DNA from 3 places in the Paenibacillus sp. FSL F4-0236 genome. Region 1 is predicted to be linked to each of the others. Evidence: riboswitches for the same ligand, from Rfam matches in the RefSeq annotation. Region 1 holds a riboswitch; each other region holds the start of a gene.
What was found. A riboswitch is a leader RNA that binds a small molecule or an ion and turns the genes downstream of it on or off. The one in region 1 is predicted to bind cobalamin.
Positions count from the first base shown of each region.

Region 1 (8,260 bases):
TGGATAAAGTGGCGTATTGTTTTTAATGTAACTTCTGTGTTGTCTACGCTTATTTTAGGTAATATTTCTGCCCTAGCTATATATGAAATATTAAGAGATAACACGGTATTTATGACCTCGATCCATGCGATTTTTTTGAATCCAATGTTTCTTTTAACGGGAGCATATCTTGGAGTATATCTGGTCTATCGCTTGATGTTGATGACGTATGAAGAAGTATATGTATGATGTAGTTAAAAAAAAGAGTGTCCCCGTGAAGGGACACTTCTTTTTATGTTATACAGCGAAAGTTAAGAAGACTTTCCTACAACGTTTGTTCCACTCTTCGTGATCTTGTACGTAAGGATATCACCATTCCAGAAGTGGAATTTCAAGATGACCTCTCCATCTTTAACATCTTTAAAGAAGGCTGGAAGCAGCTTGATTTCTTTCGTGTTATAAGAGGGTGAGAACGTATTGCCGAACTCCTTGAATGGTGTCCAGTCTTGCGGGCCTGCATTGCCACCAGCGGTATAGACAGCCTCCATCGTGGCAAGCTGGTTACCATTAAAGGTAGTTGGAATCGCAAACGATTCAGTCGTACCTTTGGCATCACTTAATTTGGCAGTGTCATTCACGATGATCTTTAGTCTCCACGCAACACCTTTGTTGAATTTCAACGTTAACACAGCATTTTCACCGTATTTTTGGGAAGCTGTGAGTTTTTTGAGTTGGCTGGCTTTGAGTGTGAGCTCCTCGCCATTCAAGGTGTAATCTTTTCCCTTTGTTAGATACTTCCCATTTGCACTAATCGTGGTTAGCTTATTGCCGTTTAGGTTCAGCTTCACCTTGGTGTCTTTGATCGCTGCACCTTTTTTTAGATAGACCAGATCGCTTTCAGTGCTGGAGGAACGTTCCTTCAGACCAGACATTAATACACCCTGCAGCTCAGAATCGGACCACTTATACGTTTTGCGGTTGAAATGCTGCCCATTATCCCAGAGCATGGAGGTCATTTTCTTTTCTTTTAAATAATAGGTAAGGTACTCGAAGAATTTCAGCTTCTCGCCTTGTTCAATCACACCTGTATCTTTATCGAATCCTAGCAGTCCAAACTCACCAACGATAACAGGGATTCCTTTGGCTACGAATGTGTTGTAAACGTTATCAAAAGTTTGGATGATATCGTTTTTTGTATCTTTTTCAAACGTGGTGTAACCAGCGATATTCACACTGAACGGCCAGAAGCCATAGTAGTGAACGGTCGCAATTATGTTCGGATCGTTAAGAGCTGTAATCGTCTTGTAGAGCTGTTCCATTCTAGGTTGGGTAGGAGAAGTCTCTAATGAAGGTAGCACTAGCGGACGGACATCATTTTTTCCACCTGAGTTTCGAACGATCTGATGGAAGGAATTGTTGAGCTCTGCAAGCATCTGTTCCATCTTCGCTTCATCCGTACTTCCGCCATCTGTGAAACGAGGTTCATTAATGCTTTCGAAACTCAGCTTATCGGATTTATCCTTGAAGCGGTCAGCAATTTGAGTCCATGCTGCATTATAACGCGCCAGCGTCTCATCATGCTTCTCTTCCATATGACTTACCCATAACCAGGAGTCGTGATGGACATTGATCATTACATATAACTTGGCGTCTAGCGCCCAGTCTACAACTTCTTCGACACGGTCGAGGTAAGTTTGATCAATGGTGTAGTTCGGTGCTTCACCTATGTGTGAATCCCAAGTGATAGGAATCCGGATACTTTTGTAGCCTTGTGCGGCGATTTTCTTAATCAGTTCTTGGGTCACACGCGGATTGCCCCAGGAGGTTTCATCCTCACCTGTAGCATCTAGAGTATTGCCAAGGTTCCATCCGGGCTGCATATCGTCTACATAGGATTGGATCTTACTCTTTGGTGCTGCCTTAGCTTGTTGCTCGTCCTTAGTGGCAGCGGCGGCAATGGATGAGAACAAAGAGAGCAGAAGAGCGGTGACAAGGGTCAATGATAAGAATGATTTCTGGATTCGAGTAGTCATTGAATTCTCCTTTGTAAGATCATTTTTGAGGATGCTTAAACCTGACCTTCCGTAGTACTTTGGTGCTTAGATGAATACGTACACCTCCATGAATTTGTTGTAAACGCTTACCGAATACCCTAACATAAAATAATTTCAACGAGTACCTTACTAATTTGTGGTAAATTCATATATGAATTAGTGATTTGCAGTGTTTCCAAAGTTATGGAGGGCAATCCAGTGAGCAGATTTCATTACATAGGCTCGGCTACAGAGCTTCCGTTAGGAGAAAGAGGCAGTGTACCGTCAGCAAAGACATATAATGAAGTGAAAAATTCCCCGGAGTATAAGAAACAAAGAGAGGCTCTGCGCCTGCAAGGCATAATTCCTTTGGATGACATCGCAGATCTATCTCATTTAAGAGATGAGGACTGTCTTGTATACGACTCGGAAGAAGATGCAGCGGGTATTTTTATAGAGGAACTTGGGTATTGGAACGATGAGATTCGCAAGCATTTTCGGAGTCCATATGTGTACCGGATTTCACCGAATTGGGGCGGCTTCTCTGTATCCCCTAAGCTAAAAGATACTCTACCGGGATCATATAACGCCTCACTCAAGTGTTGTCGGGAGTTATTTAGGCTTATGACAGATTATGGGGTATCTGGTGCCGAGTTTGAGCTTTATACATGCTGGGCTGAGGAAGAAGGGCTCCCACGTAATAAAAAGTATGATCGAATCTTTGATTTGGCCTCTTTGTCACTGGAGGATGGTTTTGAGTTGAGAGAAAAAGAGTATATTGTGGTTAAAATGATTTGATATTCAATAGGATTATCGCTAACTACTCGTTATACAAAAAACAAATATTGCATGACAAAAGCATATATATTAGATATGATGAAGCATGGAAAAATTAATATTAGCAATAGGTGCCAATTATGAATGTTTCGGAAATACAATCATAGATTGGTTAAATGGAAAGCGGGTGTGAATCCCGCACGGTCCCGCCGCTGTGAAAGAGGAGTCCTTGCAAGGTACCACTGGGAAACTGGGAAGGTAGCAAGGGTGATGATACTTGAGCCAGAATATCTGCCTATTTCTGATACACCGTTAAACTCTACGAGCGATAGAGAGGTGTTTGATATAGTATATGCCTGCTATTGTTGCGGTTCACTATCTTAAACCTCTTGACGTTATGTTGAGTGGTTTTTTTGTAGTGCTATGAAAGTTTATTCTGTTTTTTAACATAGGAAGAGAAGGGAAGGGTTATGGAAACATGAAGAAAAATAAGTTTTTAGCTTGGTTACTTATTGTAGCAGTATTTATCACGACGTTCTCTACAAGTGTAATCCCGGCTCATGCGAATGAAGCAATTGCCGATAGTGCAGTTGTAACAACAGAGGTTGATCAAGCTCTAGTAGAGCAGATTAATGCGCTAGTACAAGAGCCAGATACAGAGAAGCCTACGATTTCAATAGAAGGTATACAAGATAAACAGGAAGTATCCAGTAAAGATGTAAGCTTCAAAGTAGTGGTTACAGACAATGTCTATAAAGACATTATTCCAGTAGTAAAGCTGAACCAAGTCGTTCTGTCAGCTACTAATGGTGAGTACAAAGCATCTCTAAACCCAGGTAGTAACGTAATCGCAGTAACAGCTATAGATGGCGCAGGAAACAAAGCAGATAATGTAACCTATCAGGTTACTTATAAAATCACTGCTAAAGAACAGTTAGATAAAAGCTTGGCCTACATCGTTAACACCGTAAAGAATCCTTCATTTGGAACAGGTAGCGGAGAATGGTCGATTCTTTCTCTAGCACGTGCGAACTACAAAGTACCTAACGGTTATTACAATCTCTATTACAACAATGTAGCTACGCGAATAGCAACGATAATTAAGGATGGAAAACTCGACGCTAGTAAAAGCACAGAGAATTCCAGAGCCATTCTAGGACTTACCTCTATCGGAAAAGATATCACGAATGTTGCAGGTCATGATCTAAGAAATGCACTCGCTGATTATCAATATATTCAGAAGCAAGGGAACAACGGTCCCATATTTGCTCTGATTGCACTAGATAGTCATAACTACGAGATTCCAGTATTATTCCCTGATCCTGATGAGAAGGGAGTTATATATCAAAGCACAAGAGAAAACCTGGTTCAGTACATCTTAGATAGAGAAGTTAAAAAAGGTGCAGCAGATGCCGGGGGCTGGGCTTTAGGTGTAACCAAAGCCGACGTCGATATGACCGGGATGGCGATGCAAGCACTTGCGCCTTATTACGCAAAGGATCCTAATGTAAAAGCTGCCGTGGATCGGGCGATTGCATGGTTATCGAGTGTACAAAATGCTCAAGGCGGATTTACAAGCTGGGGAAGCACAAGCAGTGAGAGCATTGCACAGGTTGTTGTTGCCTTAACTGGCGTAGGCGTAGATCCGCACAGTGACCCTAGGTTTATTAAAGAAGGAAATTCACTTATAGATGCTTTACTTAGCTTCTCTGGGCCGGATGGTGGCTTCAAGCATATTCTCACCGGTAAAGTAGACGCTATGGCTACGGATCAAGGTACATATGCGCTCGTATCCTATGATCGTCTGATCAATAATAGCAACCGTCTCTATGACATGAATGATGTTCCATTTGAACAACCTACTACCGTTGTAGCCAAACAACAATTAAATAAAAACCTTGCCTATATCCTAAACACTGTAAAAAATCCGTCTTTTGGAACAGGTAGTGGGGAATGGTCGATTCTTTCTCTAGCACGGGCCAACTTCGAGGTTCCAAGTGGCTATTACAATCTTTATTATAATAATGTAGCTGCTGAAGTAGCTAAGCTAATGAAGGATGGAAAACTCGACCCTTCTAAAAGCACAGAGCATTCAAGAGCGATTCTAGGACTTACCTCGATCGGAAAAGATATCACGAATGTTGCAGGGCATGATTTAAGAAATGCACTTGCAGATTTTCAATATGTTCAGAAGCAAGGGCTTAATGGTCCCATATTTGCGCTGATTGCCTTAGATAGTCATAACTATGATATTCCTGTAGTAGAAGGCGTTACAGATCAAACCACAAGAGAAAAACTGGTTCAGTATATTTTAGAAAAAGAAGCACCAACTGGTGGATGGGCGTTATTTGGTACTAAAGCCGATACCGATATCACTGGAATGACGATGCAAGCACTTGCGCCTTACTATGCAAAGGATCCTAATGTAAAAGCTGCTGTGGATCGCGCGATTGCATGGTTATCAAGCACACAGAATGATCAAGGTGGATTTACAAGCTGGGGAAGCACAAGCAGTGAGAGCATCGCGCAGGTCATTGTTGCTTTAACTGGCGTAGGCATAGATCCGCACAGTGACTTAAGGTTTGTTAAAAAGGGAAATTCACTGATTGATGCACTGCTTACCTTTGCTGATCCGGATGGTGGATTTAAGCATATTCTCACCGGAAGAGTAGATGGGATGGCTACGGACCAAGGTACGTATGCACTTGTGTCCTATGATCGTCTGATTAATCACAGTAACCGTCTCTTTGATATGAATGATGTGGTAATTGAACAACCACCTGTACAACCAGAGGGTCCGAAAGAATTTCCGTTACCTTCTGGTGATAAGCCGGAAGTTGTAATCAATGATGATGCTCATGATTATATCGTTCCGATCAGCACAGGAGATAGCAACAAGGAAATAACGGTAGTTATTCCTAAAAGTCAACAATCGAAGGTTAGTGTTAGTTTACCTAATAACAGCGATCTTCCTCAGATTGAGGCTACCAAAGGTGACGTATCTGTAGTCATTCCTAAGGGTGCAAAAGTTACAAGTGGAAATGCCGCAGCGATTGAACTAATGTCACCTTTAACAGGCACAGAAGCTGCACTAAAAGATAGTCTGAATCAGATTATTTCCCAGGATAAGAAGCTGGAGAGCATTATTCAAGCTTTTTCTATGGGTGGCAGCGCAAGAGTAGAATTCAGTCAATTTATCACATTAACCTTTAAGGACCTTAAAGGAAGAGATGTAGCTTATATTCAAAATGGTGCACCTCATGCGATTCAAAAATTTGCAAGTGACGCCTTAGGTTTGGCAAGCGGCAAGTCAGAGTATGCCTACGATAATGGAAATGATTTAATCGTAAAAACCAATCACTTCACTGATTACATTGCGTACACATCCAGTGTAGTTCAGACACCTGGTGGCGACGGTGGTAGTGGCAATGGTGGAGGAACCACTCCATCGAAACCATATGTAACCCTATCCGTGGATAAGCTTACGATTAAGAAGGGATATGTTCTTCCATCTGTACAGGTAGAGCTACAATCTGGTGACACAGTGTGGTCTGTACTAGAAAGAGTGCTAGATAGCCGCGATATCGACTATAGATATTCTTGGAACAGTACATTTGGAAGTGTATATGTTGAATCCATAGCTGGTGATGGAGAATTTGACCATGGTAGCGGTAGTGGATGGATGTATAATGTGAATGGAAAATATCCTAATTATGGTGCATCTTCATATAACCTAAGTGCCGGGGATAGAATTCAGTGGCGTTATACTACGAATTTGGGTGTGGATCTAAATGCACCGATGCCAACTTTGAGCCCAACTCCAACCCCATCTGCTACACCAAAACCAAGTGGTACGCCAGCTCCAGGTAATATTGCTAAACCGGGTGACCCGAATGCGAGTCCATCGCCAACAGCGACTCCTAACGATATCAAGCAAGTGTATAAAGACGCCGATAAGATCTCATCCTGGGCGTTCTCAGCGATTGAAACAGCTACAGTAAAAGGGTACATCCAAGGTAACAATGGTCAGGTAAATCCGAAAGATCACATTACAAGAGCAGAATTTACTAAGATCCTAGTATCAGCATTGGAACTTGATATCAAGAGTGACAAAGGAATTACCTACAAGGATGTCGCTCTGGGAGATTGGTTCTATCCATATGTGAATGCTGCTCATAAAGCAGGGTTAATTACAGGCTTTAATAATGAATTTAAGCCAAATGATAAGATTACTCGCGAACAAATGGCAGCCATTATTGTCAGAGCATTATCAATCCCGGCTACGAAGCCTGGGACAGCTATTAAAGATATCAATACTGTGTCTGCGTGGGCAAAAGCAGATGTGGAAACCATTGTTGCCACCGGACTTATGTTAGGTGACAATAATCAGTTTAAGCCTAAAGAGCTTGTAACTAGAGAAATGGCAGCTGTTGTAGCTACTAGAACCCATGATTATAAGAGTGGCGACAAAGCAGTTAGTCCATACATTCAGAACACAGCAGCCTTTTTGCAAAAAACAGTGACAAACCCGGTCATATCCTCGGTTGGCGGGGATTGGACAGTGTTCGGGCTGGCACGTTCTGGTGTGAAGGTTCCAGATAGTTATTACGCTAAGTACTATGCGAATGTAGAAGCCACCCTTAAAGAAAAAGCTGGGAAGCTGCATAGCGTAAAATATACGGAATATGATAGAGTTATTTTGGCATTAACTTCAATCGGCAAAAATATTGATAAAGTGGCGGGTTATAACCTTCTTGAACCACTCGCTGATTTTGATACTGTAATCAAGCAAGGCATTAATGGACCTGTGTTTGCCCTGATCGCTCTGGATAGTAATCATTACGACATTCCAGTGGTTAAGGATGTAAAGACGCAGACAACTAGAGAGATGCTCATTGATTACATTTTAGGTAGAGAGATCAACGGCGGGGGTTGGGCACTAGGCAGTAATGCTACTGCGGCCGATCCGGATATTACGGGAATGGTTATACAAGGCTTGACCCCTTATTACAAAACGAATGCTAAAGTAACGGCTGCTGTGGATCGTGGAATTGCTTGGTTATCCAAAACGCAAACAGCAGACGGAGGTTATGCAAGCTGGGAGTCTACGAACTCCGAGAGCATTGCTCAGGTGATCGTAGCTTTAGCTGGACTTGGTATAGATCCACATAAGGATTCCAGATTCATTAAAAATGGCCGTTCAGCGGTAGATGCGTTGCTTGGCTTTGCTGCACCTGAAGGTGGTTTTTATCACGTGAAGCAGGGTGGAGTAGGCAACGGAGGCGCGAAACCCGGAGAAGTAGATCTTATGGCTACGGATCAAGCGATGTATGCACTGGTTGCTTATGATCGGTTGGTTAAGGGTCAGACGAGTCTTTATGACATGACAGACGTTAAATAGAACTTTATTTAAAGAGATAAGCAAGGGTAGCGTGTATACCCTTGCTTATTATTTAAGGTGGGGAACTTAA
Region 1 is NZ_JBBOBK010000001.1:5,247,849-5,256,108, reverse strand. Features, by position in the region: gene NSQ29_RS23550 (transposase) at 1-228, shown strand, start outside; gene NSQ29_RS23545 (cellulase family glycosylhydrolase) at 291-2,012, opposite strand; gene NSQ29_RS23540 (hypothetical protein) at 2,232-2,810, shown strand; cobalamin riboswitch at 2,902-3,102, shown strand; gene NSQ29_RS23535 (S-layer homology domain-containing protein) at 3,268-8,190, shown strand.

Region 2 (8,260 bases), 350 kb from region 1:
CGGCACAATACCTTTTAAGACGTTAAGCGTTATGTTGAAAGAACTGGAAGCCGACTGTCTCGTCAGGCGCGAGGAATTCCCCCAGATTCCCCCTAAAGTTGAGTATTCCTTGACCGAGAAGGGCCAATCGCTTATTCCGGTGCTGGATATGATGTGCACTTGGGGAGAGAAAAACTTCGTTCCAGCCGCGCAAGAGATAACCATACCTTTTACGATTTAACGACAACTTATGACAAAAGCAGCATTTCCATTAATGAAAATGCTGCTTTTTGCTTCAAATCTAATTACATATTTTCGATAAATTCAACATAGCCTTGCGAACTGATATCCAATTTATTTAAGTAATCCGTACTTCCTACCGTCTCAGATTCCGTGCCATAAATGGCATAGAAGGAACGATAATCAGCGTTGCAATACAAAAAAGTCGTGTCAAAGGGAGATAAAATACGGTCAAGCCCGTAGCCGAGTTTACCTTCTTCACTAAAGTCTTTTGCACTTCCTCCGGCAGTTACAGCTAATGCGATTTTTCGATTTCTTAATTTATCACTCTTCGAGCCATATGCCCATCCGTAAGTAAATACTTCGTCCAGCCACTTTTTAAGCAGAGGTGGACTACTAAACCAGTAGACAGGGAATTGTAAGACGAGCTTATCATGCGCTTCAATCAGCTGTTGTTCCTTTTCCACGTTGATTTTTTCATCGGGATAGGCTTTGTACAGCTCGTGCACCGTATATTTGTCTGGATATTTACGGAGTTCTTCGATCCAGCGTTTATTAACGACGGATGTTTCGATGTTTGGGTGCGTGACGACAATAAGTGTTTTCATTGGTGTATCCTCCATGTTTGAATCAGATTTAGGACTTGAGTATACCTCCCACCATGACATCGCGTAAGTATGCACTTTTAGTTCACGTACTTACCTAAAGGTAAGCACTGCAACCTGCCTGCACGTATGATTGATGTATAGTCTTCGGGGCGAATCTCGTCTTCGGTGTACACCAAATATCACACAAGAGAGACTGGGTCATTCCGCCATTTTACTTGAGTAAAGGTTAGACGGATGTAACGTTATGTGTATGAACTCTATATCACTGATAAAAAAATTTGCCTGAACGCAAAGAAATACCCCACCATTACTGGCAGGGTTACGGTACTTCCGCATAATTTCAACATAATCCATTTGGGATACTCGCCTACCACTTAGGGTTGACAGGGTGCGTCTTTGATTATGTATGAAAAAAATCCACCAGCATGAGTACTGGCGGATTTAATAAGGTGCAGCTATATTGGGAGGTTTGAAACTTAAATAAACAAAGTCTTAGAGATGATTACCAACAAGATAAACAGAACCAGAATTGCGGCGGTAGAAGTAAAGCCACCATATCCTCCTGCGAATTCGCCCATTTTAACTCCTCCTTTGTAATTGAATACAATTTAAAATATACAAGCTTTTGTAATGATGACCAGCAGGATAAAGAGCACTAAGATTGCCCCTGTGGATGTAAAGGCTCCACCAACAAAACGTTCAGGTTCACGTTCACGTTCACGTTCACCAACGCCGCAACAACGTTCTCCACGTACTTCGCCCATTTGTCAATTCCTCCTTTTTAATTGGATACAAAACTAAGATATGCGGGATTTGTATCGGTGCTTGGGTAAAAAAGAAACGAAAATAGTAGGCCTGTTGCGGGATCCGACATTTCGTAAAAAACAAAAAAATACCCACCAGCCGAAGCCAGTGGGCGGTTTTTCCCGGTTTTATGATTTTTTAAATAAGGGCTATAGCCAGCAGAGTGAACAAACTCAAGGTTAAGATGTCATTTGTAGCAAAAGGATTACCAAAAAAAGCTGAAGTGTGCACAGATCCGTTATGTTCCGTTCTTAAGTAAACATTATTTCTGTCCACATTTGTAATTACGCCTACGTGCTGTCTACCATCTTTAGTCAGAATCCGCACTCTTCTATTCATGTAGCGCAAGCAGCTGCAATAAGCATCCATCAGGAAACTCCCCCTCGCTCGTATTACTTTATTTTATGATGAGAGGTTACGCCGGTAACGGCCAGCAGCGCCCAAAACTTCCGGCTCGACAAATTAACTTTCCAGTTCACTTTGTAAGGTTAACTGTCTTACTTGCTCTTTCTTGCCGTTTACGAGTACTACCACTTTATTGTCATTGTTGCCCTGATTCGCTGTTTCCTTCTTTTTCAGCCCTAGGTACTTTGCAATCCCGATCACATGGCTATCAATGATTGCTTGGATAACCACATCTTTTTTGAGTTTGGCAGCGTCGGTTACCACATCCAAAAATAAATTCTCCGTGAGTACTGCAGGTATGTTGCTCTCACGCACCACGTGCAGGTTTTTTGCCTTTTGGCCCCGGTCGTTGGGGACTCCATTACAAGCGGAAAAGACACTCTTTCGGTAAAAGAATGGTAGAAGAATCAAAAAAGCGCGGCTCTTGAAATTCCAAGAATCCGCGCCACAAAAGGTTTTTTTGGATGCTGGTGAAGGGAATTGAACCCCCGGCCTACGCATTACGAGTGCGTTGCTCTACCCCTGAGCTACACCAGCTTAAGGCTGATTTTTCTGTCAAACAAAAAATATTATACAACTTTCAGCCAGAAACGCAAGCCTATTTCTCCCTATTTCCCTACTCTCCCAAACTGCTATTCCACCTGTAGTTTACGCTCCACAGACTCCAGCTTTCCACGGCTAGTGGAGGGTTTATCGCGGCGGTCGTCTATTTTAAGTGAGGTAGAGACACGCTCTGCACCTGCGGCAAAAGGAGACTCGTGCAGCGCTTCGACTGCAGCAAAAATACGCTGAAGAGGCCCTTCGATGATTGTACCCATGGATGTAAGCTCATAAGTAATCCCTTCTACCGTCTTCAGCACTCGCTGCATATCCGCAACATAGCTGCTAAGGCTCGTACTACCTGTTCCAATCGGAATAACGGTTACTTCAGCAATAGGCATGAGAATACCTCCTCGGAATTTTAAAGTATGTGTCTCCTTCTATTGTAACAACTCCACCGCTCTCCCACAAATGATCTCAGCTTTATTATGCCCCTTCTTCTTTCCCCAAAATTCTCCGAAATATGACTTTCGCCACAAGTATTTTTTCTAACATGAATTCTAGGGTCATCTGCACTACATTTATGGACTCTTTGTGGCATCTTTTCGGAAAATTTATGAATCATTTTTTATATGCCTGTGGATCAATTGTGGATTACTTATGGACAGCCTGTGGATCATTTGTGGAGTACTTTTGAAGAACCCGCTCCCCGCGCGGGTTTTCTAAAAAACTGTTTACAAACACAACATCTTGGGTTATTTTTATCTAACGACAACAAAATATAGTGGAGACAGGCGCTTTGATCCTTTATCGGAATTAGAGCTTAATAGGGAAGTACGGTGAAAATCCGCTGCGGTCCCGCCACTGTAACCGGATGCCCCTTACAAGCTTTTAGAAGCTTAAGATGGGCAGATCTCCTGGCAGAAGCCACTGAGGGGTAAGAGCCCCCTTGGGAAGGCGCTGAGAGGTCCTACGGAAGCCAGGAGACCTGCCTGTTTCGACGACACCAACTATGAGTGCCTGCGAGGAACAGGAACGGTGTCCGCATGCGGTCATCTTCTTAGAGGCCACTACAAATATCTGTGTGGATATTTACATAACGCATCGGGCATTTTCTGCCATCCTCGCTAGAGGATGCTTTTTTTATGAGATCACAATGAATATACGGCCGCTTATGCGGCCCCACTTCTTAATGATAGGACGATAGACTGAGAGGAGAGCTATACAATGACGTTGTTGGAGAGACAATTTAACGGTACAACAAATGCACGAGAAGTTCTTTTAGAAGAGCTCATTGATTTAGGACGCGATATTATCGACAGCCGGGATTTGGACCTGCTGCGCGAGAATGCCAATTTGAACGGAGAGAGTTTCTCCGGTAAAATGAGCAAGTTCGGCAGTGAATATTCAAAATGGTACGCCCGCAACTTTACGATGCCGCCGCAGCTAGTGCAAGCCATTGATGACAATGTCGTCTATGTGCATGATCTGGATCAATACGCAATCGGAACGACTAACTGCATTTTTATCCCGTTTGATAAGCTTCTCCGCGAAGGCTTCAACACCGGCAACGGCAGTGTTCGTCCTCCGAACTCCATAATGACAGCTATGTCACTGGTAGCAATTATTTTTCAATCCCAGCAAAATGCTCAATATGGCGGCGTATCCGCCAATAAGCTCGACAATGATCTGGCACCTTATGTAACCAAATCCTTCGCTAAGCTGTTCCGCAAGGGTCTGGATTATTTTGATGAGGGACAAGCTAATCAATCTTTGGGCGAGATTACAATGAGCCGGACCGATCTGGCGGAGTTATATCCAAAAGCGTTCCGTTTTGCACTAAAGGAAACCGAAATCGAAACCCTGCAAGCGGCTGAAAGTATGGTACATAATCTCAATACCATGTCCAGCCGATCCGGTGGGCAAATTCCGTTTACCAGCATCAATTATGGTACTTGTACTTCACCAGAAGGTCAGCTTGTGATCAGCTCCCTGCTAACAGCAACGATGAACGGACTTGGCAGCGGAGAAACACCTGTGTTCCCGATTCAAATCTTCAAATGCAAGCAAGGAGTCAATCAACAGCAAGGCGATCCTAACTATGAATTGTTCCTAAAAGCGGCGGATTGTTCTGCACGCAGACTATATCCAAACTTCGCTAATCTGGACGCTCCGCTCAACTTGCAGTATTATGATCCAAGTGATCCTGATACGGAATTTGCTACAATGGGCTGCCGCACCCGAGTGCTCGGTGACCGTTTTGGGCGTAATCATTGCTCCGGGAAGGGCAACCTTTCCTTTAATACACTGAATCTGGTTCGGCTCGGTCTGGCACACGGCACAGTAACAGGCCGACGTACCGTCGCAGATGAAGCTGGCTTCTATGAGGATCTAAACCACTATATGGATATTGCGCTGGAAGGACTTCTTCATCGGTTCCACATCCAAAGCGCGCAAAAGGCTAAAGCATCCGATTTCATGATGCGAGAAGGCGTCTGGGAAGGCGGCGAAAATCTCGCTCCTGAAGACTCTGTAGGCGAACTGCTGAAACATGGTAGTCTGTCGCTTGGCTTCATCGGTATGGCGGAATGCATGAAAGCCATGTACGGCAAACACCATGGCGAGGATATGGAAGTCCATGCCAAGGCTGTGGCTATCGTGCGTCACATGCGGGAGTATTGCGACCTTAAAAGTGAGGAACTTAATCTCAACATTACCTTGTTCGCAACACCAGCAGAGGGCCTGTCCGGCAAATTCACCAAGATTGATCGCAAGGTACTGGGTTCTATTCCGGGCGTAACTGACCGTGAGTATTATACGAACTCTTTCCACATCCCTGTATACTACGATCTAGGTGCTGCTCAGAAGATCAGCTTGGAAGCTCCTTTCCATGAATACTGCAATGCCGGGGCTATTTCTTATGTCGAATTAAATGGCAATGCCCGCAGCAATCCATCTGCTTTTATCAAAATCATTAAATATGCATTAGAACAACAGGTCAGCTACTTCAGCATTAACCATCCGATTGACCGCTGCTCCAGCTGCGGATACGAAGGCGTAATTGGGACAAACTGTCCTTCCTGCAACGCACATGAGAATGACGTGCACATCCGTCGTTTGCGCAGAGTTACAGGTTATTTAACTGGCGACTATCAGACCCGCTTCAATGCCGCCAAACAAGCCGAAGTACGGGATCGCGTTAAGCATCTATGAATATTTGCGGATACTATCCGGAGTCGATTAACGAGGGAGAGGGCATGCGGGCCGTCCTCTTCATCAGCGGCTGCCGTCATCGTTGCCCGGGATGCTTTAATCCCGAGACATGGAACTTTAAATATGGAGAAGTCTTCACCTTAGAACGTCAACATGAAATCATTGCAGAAATCGCCGCTAACCCTTTGCTGGATGGTCTAACACTGGCAGGCGGCGATCCTTTTTTCTCGGCAGAAGAGGTACTTGGGTTCATTCATGAGCTTCGCGCCGTGCTCCCTGGCTTCCCCATCTGGATTTACAGTGGTTATACGTATGAGGAACTAACCGCCCTTCCCGGTTCGCCGGAGTGGAATCTACTTACACAGTGTCAGGTATTAATAGATGGACGTTTTATAGAAGAATTGAAAGATACTACACTTCCTTACCGAGGAAGCTCTAACCAACGCATAATCGACATTCCGGCCAGTACGAACGGCTCGGAGGTCTTTCTGTGGCAGCCTACTGCGCTATAATATATCAATTTTTGATATTCAAAATTAATCCAAAATAAGAAGGGATGAAATAACCATGCCACAATTCGTAGTAAAACCAGATAATCGCCAACTGGCTTTTGATGAGAAGCGCCTTTCCGTATACGCCGACCGTATCTTAGAAGGTCTTGATCAACTAAATAAAGAAACATTGCTGCGGGGAGTAATTTCCAAACTGCGTCGTGACTCCGTAAGTGGAGAAGAAATTAGCAATGCCTTCACCATGAGTGCTCTAGAGCTTGTAACGAAAGAAGAGCCTACTTGGAAGTTTGCAGCTGCCCGTGCCCTTCTGACTACCCTTTATAAAAAAGCAGCCGTTCATCGCCGCTATAAAGCTTATCCAGAAGAGCCTTACGGTGAGCTGTACCCGCTAATTACGGATCTCGTAAAAAAAGGAATCTATCGTGAAGAGCTTCTAAGTCATTACACCAAAGAACAAATTATCGAACTAGGTGGGTGTATCGATTATACACGCGATCTTTTGTTTGACTATATCGGTCTGCTTACGCTATCCGACCGTTATTTGGCGCATGATTTTGACGGCCGTGTAATGGAGCTTCCACAAGAACGTTATATGATTATTGCTATGTACCTGATGCACCGTGAACCAGCTGAGAAACGTCTTGAGCTTGTAAAAGAAGCTTACTGGGCTATGAGCAACATCTACATGACAGCTGCTACCCCTACAATGTCCAATGCCGGCAAAAAGGTCGCTGGACAGCTATCCAGCTGCTTCATTGATACGGTAGACGATTCCCTAGAGGGTATCTTTGATTCCAATACAGACGTAGCGCGCCTTAGCAAAATGGGTGGCGGTATCGGCGTCTACCTTGGTAAAGTACGGGCACGTGGTTCGGATATCCGTGGCCATAAGAACACTAGCTCCGGCGTAATTCCTTGGATTCGCCAATTGAACAATACAGCAGTCAGTGTAGACCAGCTCGGAACACGTAAAGGTGCTGTCGCTGTCTACCTTGATGTATTCCATAAAGATATTCTCGCTTTCCTCGATCTTAAACTAAATAATGGTGACGAGCGTATGCGTGCACATGACGTATTCCACGGTGTAACCCTGCCGGACTTGTTCATGGAAGCCGTTGAATCACGCAGCCACTGGAACCTCTTCTGCCCACATGAAGTGAAAAAGGTTATGGGCTGGACGGATGAGAACGGTCGTCCGCTTGGTCTGGAAGACTTCTACGATGAAGAGCTTGGTAAAGGCACTTTCCGTGAAAAATATGCTGAAGCTACAGCCAATTTGGAATTGTCCCGTATTACCGTTCCTGCGATCGACATCATGAAACGGATTATGAAATCACAGCTTGAAACAGGTACTCCATATATGTTCTACCGTGATACGGTTAACCGGACGAACCCGAACCGTCACCAAGGTATGGTCTTCTCTTCCAACCTGTGCACAGAAATTATGCAGAATCAATCCGCTACCGTTATTGAACAGGAAGAATTAGTAACCAAAGATGGCAAGACCCGGATTGTTATCTCCAAAATCCCTGGCGATTTCGTAGTCTGCAACCTGAATTCGATTCACTTGGCACGTGCGATTCCAGCTGGTGTGCTGGAAAGACTTGTACCTATCCAAGTACGTATGCTGGACAACGTAATCGACATTAATAATATTGAAGTTCTGCAAGCACAATACACGAACAGCCAATACCGCGCAGTGGGTCTCGGCACATTCGGCTTGCATCACCTATTGGCACTCAAGGGCATTCGTTGGGAATCTGATGAAGCCGTAGAATATAACAACCATTTGTATGAACACATCAACTACCTGTTGGTACGTTCGAGCATGGAGCTTGCCCGTGAAAAAGGCCGTTATCCGAAGTTCGCCGGTTCCGATTGGGAGACAGGTGCATACTTTACTTCACGTGGCTACGTTAGCGGTGAACAAGAAGGTAAATATGTAACCACTGAACAATG
Region 2 is NZ_JBBOBK010000001.1:5,595,130-5,603,389, forward strand. Features, by position in the region: gene NSQ29_RS24990 (winged helix-turn-helix transcriptional regulator) at 1-220, shown strand, start outside; gene NSQ29_RS24995 (NAD(P)H-dependent oxidoreductase) at 285-827, opposite strand; gene NSQ29_RS25000 (sporulation protein YjcZ) at 1,304-1,405, opposite strand; gene NSQ29_RS25005 (hypothetical protein) at 1,436-1,591, opposite strand; gene NSQ29_RS25010 (hypothetical protein) at 1,770-2,000, opposite strand; gene NSQ29_RS25015 (N-acetylmuramoyl-L-alanine amidase) at 2,094-2,537, opposite strand; tRNA gene NSQ29_RS25020 (tRNA-Thr) at 2,502-2,573, opposite strand; gene NSQ29_RS25025 (MTH1187 family thiamine-binding protein) at 2,669-2,977, opposite strand; cobalamin riboswitch at 3,352-3,586, shown strand; gene NSQ29_RS25030 (anaerobic ribonucleoside triphosphate reductase) at 3,804-5,789, shown strand; gene nrdG (anaerobic ribonucleoside-triphosphate reductase activating protein) at 5,786-6,301, shown strand; gene NSQ29_RS25040 (ribonucleoside-diphosphate reductase subunit alpha) at 6,357-8,260, shown strand, end outside.
Region 2: another riboswitch for cobalamin. It lies ahead of NSQ29_RS25030 (anaerobic ribonucleoside triphosphate reductase); the one in region 1 lies ahead of NSQ29_RS23535 (S-layer homology domain-containing protein).

Region 3 (8,260 bases), 4.3 Mb from region 1:
TTCTCCTGCTGCACCTTCAGGCGTTCAGCAAAAGGTAGGCTACGTTGGTCTGGTAAATCTGTAAGTCCGAGAACTTGCTCGGCCACATCCTTACGACCGCGTTCAGGAAGTGCACGGAAGGCAGTAAGGGCTTCACGACTGGCCGTCAACGCAGCAGCAGCTTCTGTTGTACCCTCTAAGGCTGCAGCAAGCAGGCCAAGCTCTCTAAGCTTCTCATCAGCAAAAGCTAAAGCAGCCTTAACGGTGGCCTTCAGCTTCACCTCACCCTGAACAGTAACCGGAACATGCAGCAAACTGCAAGAAGGCTGTATAATAAGACGATCAAGTGATACATGTACACTCAGCTTCTCGATCAGCTGCAGCTTAGCATCCAGATCCGAGCGCCAGATGTTGCGTCCGTCAATAATACCCGCTCCCAGCCACTTATCCTCAGGCCAGCCAAGACGTTCAATCGATGCCAGGTTCGTCCCGCCATCATGGACAAAATCGAGACCTAAACCTTGCACCGGAAGCTTGAACAGTGCCTCCAGCGGTTCAGCAGCTTCAAAGTAAGTCTGCAGAATAATATTTAATCCAGGCACGGATTCAGCAATTTCTGTGTAAATCGAGTGAAGTAAGGATAATTCTGATTCATTTATTCCTGTAACAATCGCTGGTTCATCAATTTGTACCCAGCTTACTCCTTCTTGCTTCAGTTCCTGCAACAGCTGAACGTAAACCGGAAGAAACCGAGCAGCAATCTTCGCAATATCCGCAGATGCAAATCCTTTTGACAACTTAAGGAATGTATAAAGGCCTAAAACCACAGGTTTACCCTCAATTCCCGCTTGGGACTTGGCAAAACGATAAGCAGCCAGTGGTTTATTCTCGGTCAGACGCGGCGTTTGTGCACCGATCTCTGGAACGATGTAATGATAGTTCGTATTGAACCATTTAGTCATCTCGCAAGCGGTAGCCTCAGCATTTCCTCTAGCCATCGCAAAATAAAGATCAAGCCCAATATCGCCACCATCATACGCATAACGTGGAGGTACGATCCCGAACATTACAGCTGTATCTAGCACATGATCGTAGAACGTAAAATCATTTACCGGAATTAAATCAATTCCTGCCTCCTGCTGAGTCTTCAAATGCTGAAGCTGAATTCCTGTCATTTCAGTACGGAACGCTTCCTCATTTATTTTTCCCGCCCAGAAGGCTTCCAACGTTTTCTTCCACTCGCGGTTTTTTCCGATTCTTGGATAGCCAAGATTGCTTACTTTTACTTTGTTCGTCACTTTGCAGCTCCCCTTCTCCATCTTCTTATTTTGGACTCGATATCACTTGCATTCCTTTAAAAAAGAGCGCCCTTCCCTAAAAAAGTCAAAGGGAAAGACGCCCATAATATACCTATGGTTAACGTCTAACACCTTCCTATCCTCCGTAGGTGAAGCAGTGCTGTTGAAACAGGCAGGTCTCCTGGCTAGCGGTGTCAGCATCCTTAGCAGTCTTCCCAGCAGTAGTAAATTGCCAGTGACATATGTTGCTATGGACTCTTCCGTTACAGTGGCGGGACCGCATCGGCTTCAAACCGAATTTCCCTATTAAGCCTACCGAATTACTAATTTCCGGCAAGCACCTGTCTCCGATATTGTCAAGCTAAAACGCCTTCGGTGTCCTTATACGGACGGTAGGCGTTTATGCGAGAATTATAAGAAAGTATTTCGTGATACTTATACTTTCTTATCATCCATAAGCTAAAACGCCTTCAGCGTCCTTTTAAGGACGGTAAGCGTTTATGCGAGAATTATAAGGATAAAGTGAGTGTCTTAAATCTGATGTCATCATACGTGAAAGCCCCCGTCATCTGCAATAGATTACGGGGGCTTTTGTTATATCGATTCCTTATAACGGATTTAGAAAAACACGAAATATACTACTGCAGCAAGTACTATGCGATATATAGCAAATGGTAAAAGCTTAATCCGGTTGATCAATTTCAAGAAGAAACGCATCGATAATAGTGCAAATACAAAGGCACTGATAAAGCCTGCAATGAAGAACGGCAGGGCATCGATGGTGAAATATTGCCAGTTCTTCATCAGTGAGAGTAAACTGGCGCCTGCCATGATTGGAACAGCCATAATAAACGTGAAATCAGCAGCAGCGCGATGACTCATACCCAGAAGAACACCACCAGAAATCGTCGACCCGGAACGAGAAAATCCCGGCCACAAGGAGAAGCACTGGACCAGACCAACACCTAGCGCCTGCTTATATGTAATCTGATCGACACTCTCCGTTTGAATCTTCTTTGGTCCGAATAGATCCGCAATAATCATTAATACAGCACCGACTACTAGACCGATTAACACGGTGGATGTAGAGAATAAATGCTCGTCAATATAATCATTAAACAGAACCCCCAGCACGCCTGCTGGCACTAAACCTACAAGCACCTGTGTAAGCTTCAGGTGGCCGCCTTTTTCAAGCTGTGGTTGTTGCTCGGTTACAGGATCCAACTGCTTGCGGCTGAAGTGCTTTAAGCCCAGCAATTCAATGAACCTATTTCTAAAAATAACTACAACTGCTAATATTGACCCCAGCTGTATAACCACTTTGAACGTATTGGCCGTATATTGCCCAAATAACTCTGTCGATTTTAACCACATATCATCAACAATAATCATATGACCTGTGGAGGATACCGGAGCAAATTCAGTCAATCCTTCAACAATTCCCAAAATAATAGCTTTAATAATCGTTAATAGCTCCATTTGTTCTCCTCCTTTTAATCATAACTTTTATCTATAAGTCCTTCTCGGCTCAACCTTCGGTGTTCATTTTCCGGCTGCGCTTGCGGAAGAACAAATACCCAAGGATCACTACTCCACCTGCAAGAAGCACGTACACTACGTTGGAGTACATATCCATATACATGGCGATGTCTTCCCATGACTCACCCAATGCCGCACCAATAAGCACCAGCAATAGATTCCATCCCAGCGTACCAATCGTTGTGAAGATCATAAACACTCCAAATTTCATGCCCGACATCCCTGCAGGGATCGAAATCAAACTACGCACTAGTGGAACCATCCGACAAAATAATACGGTCCAATAGCCATATTTGTCAAACCAAGCGTCAGCCTTGTGGATGTCCTTTTTGCTAATCCGGAGTAGGCCGCCCCAGCGTTCAACGATCTTTTCCAATCGATTTACATCCAACAAACGACCGATATAATAGAGAATTACTGCACCCAGCAGTGAGCCAAGCGTAGCAGCAATAATTACACCAGGAATGGTCAAATTCGTTGTGGTTGTCATGAATCCGCCAAAAGGAAGGATCACTTCGGAAGGAATCGGTGGAAATATATTTTCAAAAGCGAGCATCAGGAAAATACCAAAGTAACCAAACTGCTCCATAAAATCTGTAATCCATGCTTGCATTTCGTAACCCCCATTATTCAGATCAAGTTCTTCTTCAAGTTGCGTAAATAACGGCTGCGAATAAAAAAGAAGTAAAGTCCCTGGACAGCCAAATATCCCAATAACACCGCCCCGGTCTCCACAGCAATAGATAAGTAAAACAACCGCTGAAGCGCAATAAAGGCAAACACACTATGCAAAATGGCTACCCCAACCGGAACAAAAAACAACAACGACAATTGTATCGTTACAATTCGGTTTAGCTCTTGATCTGTAAGTCCCATTTTGGACAATGTAGAATATTGATGGCGATCATGATCTAGATCTGTATACAGCCGGAAGTAAAGGAAGCTGCCTGCTGCAATGAAAAAGACAGTGCCCACCAGTAAAGAAGCGAATAGCATCGTGTTGTACAATGTTCTCTGTATTTCAAACAGCGTGCCGCTAACAACAATCGCGTATGGCGAGTTACTTTCATAGGACCGTTTCCCTTTATGAGCAAGATCCGCCGCTATACCTACTGTTCGCGGGAAATCATCCATGTAAAATCCTGTATACAAATCGGTCTGTACGGGATGAATAGCCTTGTAAAGCTCATCGCTAATCACAACACCACTGAAATCTCCCCCATCCCTTCCATCCAGCTCCGGCAATAGATATTCGGCAATCGGAACATGCTGGGTATAACCCATTTCTCGAATGGAAAGACCTTGCTTCAAGCTGTATATCGGCTTTACTCTACCCGCTTGCAGACTCCGGTCTCGTTGCGAACCGATCATCACCAGTCCTTCATCTCCACTTAGAGGCTGCTCATCCGTCGTAAACCCTGCACGAAGCAGAGCAAGCTTATAATCACTGTAAGCAATCAAGGGAAGCTTTAACGTGCGATCTGGCCCGGTCTGAGATTCCACCTCTGCGTATTTAATCGGAATACTAAGTGTCTCATAGGGTAAACCGAGCGTTGTAAGCTCTTCCTTAATTTCGTCCAAATGCTGATCAAAAGGATCCTGCAATTGATTGCCTTTGGCTACATAACCAACTGCTGCGGGATAGTCCAATTTCAACTCTCTGGAAAGCGTATGGATCGATGCGAATACTCCCACTGAAGTAAAAGATACTGCGGATACAATCGTCACCATAAAGAACATTCGGGCATTCTCTTTCCAGCGGTAAGACAAGCCCGATAAAGTAATGATATTCGTGTGGTTCCAATACAGGCGCCGGATCGTCTTAAGTAGTTTAACAGTGTAAATACTGAGCTGAGTATAAAAGAGATAGGTACCCGCAACCGTAATTATAACGACCGGGAACATCACCTTTTCAACCGAAGCCGCTTGTGCTGTAGCTGCCATAAAATAGCCCGTTAACAGCAATAAAGCAGACAGTAAAGATAACACCAAGGAAACTTTAGGTTCCTCTTCTGCTTTTCGTTCTCCCTGAAACAGCCGCATCAGTGATTCATTCCCAATAAAGAAGAACGTGCTTAGCGAGATTAGAATAAATAACAGCGCAAAGCTACATATCGTTAGTACAAGCGCCTGCCATGGAAGATGAAACGTTAAAAGAGGTATCCCTAGAAAAGTAGATCCGATCATCAAAAACAACTTACCCAGAATTAACCCTAGTAAAGTACCTGTCAGGATGGCAGAGGTGCCGATCATCATATTTTCCAAAAATACCATCATGTTCAGCTGTCGCTTCGTCATTCCATGCATCAATAAAATCCCAAACTCCATCTTACGTGACTGCAGGAACGATCCGACCGATACAAGAACGAACAAGGAGCAAAACACATAAATAATGGCTTCTGCCGCCATCATTGTATGAGCAGCTGTACTATAAACCAAGCTCTTAGAAATATCCGGATGGTAAATAAACAATGCGCACACAAAAAAGATCATCACTGAAAAAGCACTGACGACAAAATAAGCCGCATATTTACGCTTGTTACGTGTAACATTCCTATAAGCGAATTGCCGAAAGGTCATGGCTAGTTCCCCCAAGCAGAGACAACATATCAATGATACTTTGGAAGAAGGCGCCTCGGCTGCTCCCCCTGTACATTTCACTATAGAAACGTCCGTCTTTAATAAAGATGACTCGGTTACAAAAGCTCGCGGCCACTGCGTCATGTGTGACCATCAGCACGGTTGCCCCTTCTTCCTGATTCACCTCTGTCAGCATATTCATGACTTCACCTGAAGCTTTGGAATCCAGATTCCCTGTAGGCTCATCTGCTAAAATCAATGAAGGACGATGAATCATCGCCCGGGCGATGGCGGTCCGCTGCATCTGTCCACCTGAAATCTCGTATGTCCTTTTTTGCAGCAAATGCTCAATGTCCAGCATACTTGCTACTTCTTTCAATCTGCTCTCCATTTCCGTAACACGGACACCAGCAAGCGTGAGAGGCAGCACAATGTTCTCCTCTACAGTGAGCGTATCTAGCAGATTGAAATGCTGAAAGACGAAACCAAGCTCATGGCGGCGAAAGAGTGCCTTTTCTTTTCTGCTAAGCAGATTGGGATCACGGCCGTTGATCAGAATCTGACCGGAGGTCGGCTGGTCGATGGTGGCGATCGTGTTGAGCAGTGTTGTTTTTCCACTCCCCGAAGGTCCCATAATGCCAACAAACTCCCCTTTTTCAACAGAAAAACGGATATGATTCAATGCCTGAGTGGACACTTTACCCTCATATATTTTTGATAAATTATGAACATCTAGAATGGGCAAGTGTTACCTCTCCTTCTTTCGACTGGATTGCCTTCATTATACAAAGTGTATACACAGGCTGCCATTTCTCTAACTTACAATGACCTTACATTTTTGTAAGGTAGGACTCCCTAAACACTATCCGCACGGTCGTGCCCTTACCTTCTTCTGAGCAAATACTCACCTCGTGACCAAGTTTTCCGCAGATCTGTTTCACAAGATATAGACCCATCCCCGTGGATTCTTGAAAGGTTCGTCCATTCACACCTGTAAAATAAGGATCAAACACACGCGGCAGATCACCTGCTGGAATGCCAACCCCTTCATCTCGTATCTCCAGTACTGCTCTCTTTTCTTCTTGTATGTACCCATGGAAATATACATGTTTGCCGACTTCCGTCGTATACCGTATTGCATTCGTAATAATTTGCGTAAGCACAAAACTTAGCCATTTCTCATCTGTGGTTACGGCGATTCGTTCATCTATTTTAATAGTAGGAAATATACGGTTACGTATGAACAGACGCTTCTGCTCTGAGGTCACGCTACGTACGAGGGTTTCCAAATCCAAACGTTCCACGTAAAAATCATGCTCAAAAGTATCTAGCCGAGCCGTATAAAGTACAGTGTCCAGTCCTTTTTTCAGACGATCCAGTTCATCACCTATCGCCGTAAAAGGCGGTCCGTCTTTATCTTGAATCATCAAATGGATGACAGACAATGGCGTCTTCATCCCATGCACCCACTGATTAATAAAGTGAATATGTTCCTCCAGCTTGTGGCGGTAGCTGTGTAAATCATTTTTATAGAGGCGGAATTGTGACCCTAGTAGTCCTCGTAAACTCACGGCAAGCGGAGAATCCTGTGATGGACCGCCAGCTTCATCTAGAGAGGTGGGTACAGTCTCCAGTCGTTCATAGAACGTACGATTGCTGATATACCGATAAGCGAGGTAGCCAAGCAGCAGACAAGTGCTGAGAAGAGCAGCGTACAGACTAACACTCACCCCACTGCCCCCATCCAGCCGATATACTAGTGTGATCAAGATGAGCTGTGCTAGATAGACAACAATTAAAGGGATCTGCTCCCTTAAAAATAGCTTCAATCCTCATCCCCCCAATTCGGAATCAAGCGGTAGCCTTGACCTCGAACGGTTTGTAGACCGTCCGTAATCTCAAGAGCGGCAAGCTTTTTACGTACACGGGTGACATAGACATTAAGCGTATTCTCATCCACAAAGGCTTGATCATCCCAGATTTTTTCGAGCAGTCTGTCGCGGGTAACGATAGTTCCCGACTTTTGCATCAGCTCATCTAGTATCTTGGCTTCCGTGTGACTTAAATCCACTTTGGCTTCTCCTCGGGTAAGGACTAGTCGCTCCACATCCAGTGCCATTCCGGCAACGGTTAGGGTACGCTCATTGTTGCTTCCCGCATAGGTACCGTAGGCGCGTCGCAGCTGGCTTTTAATTTTGGCCATCGCAATTTCGTAATCAAAGGGCTTCGTAATATAATCGTCGGCTCCGTTCTCCAACGCCATCACCTGATCCATTTTGCCATCGCGGGCAGATATAAAAAGGATAGGGCAGGTGGAAATCCCACGAATCTGGCGGCACCAATAATACCCATCGTATTTTGGCAAATTAACATCTAAAAGAACCAAGTGCGGAGCGAACATCTCAAACTGAGTGCGAACACGCTCGAAATCATTCACAGCCTGTGTTTCATATCCAAACTTATGTAAATAATCCTGCAGCAGAGCCACCAGTCCACGGTCATCTTCTATAATAAATATTTTGAACATATCATGCCTCCGGTAACAGCTTTAACATTATAGTACGTGTTCAAAAAGTACGGTTTTCAGCACCGAGAAGATTGGATGAAGGTAGAAACTGAGGAGCGGAGCGTAGTGGAAGCTACGTGAGCACCGGAAGTTTCGCCTGAATTCAATATTCGATGTCGAATAATCTTCTTGGAATACTTCGTGATCAAAAGAGGACTTTTTGAACAACCTCTTATAAGGGCTTTGCCAAATAATATATACATCGCGGACAGGGTTAGTCAAATTGTTAGGGGGATTGTGCGATAGATCGTCATGCGTAACGTGAGGCAAATCGTCATGCCTAACGCGAGGCAGGTAT
Region 3 is NZ_JBBOBK010000001.1:970,314-978,573, reverse strand. Features, by position in the region: gene metE (5-methyltetrahydropteroyltriglutamate--homocysteine S-methyltransferase) at 1-1,298, opposite strand, end outside; cobalamin riboswitch at 1,432-1,637, opposite strand; gene NSQ29_RS04410 (undecaprenyl-diphosphate phosphatase) at 1,896-2,756, opposite strand; gene NSQ29_RS04405 (DedA family protein) at 2,806-3,429, opposite strand; gene NSQ29_RS04400 (ABC transporter permease) at 3,447-5,396, opposite strand; gene NSQ29_RS04395 (ABC transporter ATP-binding protein) at 5,371-6,141, opposite strand; gene NSQ29_RS04390 (sensor histidine kinase) at 6,227-7,225, opposite strand; gene NSQ29_RS04385 (response regulator transcription factor) at 7,222-7,923, opposite strand.
Region 3: another riboswitch for cobalamin. It lies ahead of metE (5-methyltetrahydropteroyltriglutamate--homocysteine S-methyltransferase); the one in region 1 lies ahead of NSQ29_RS23535 (S-layer homology domain-containing protein).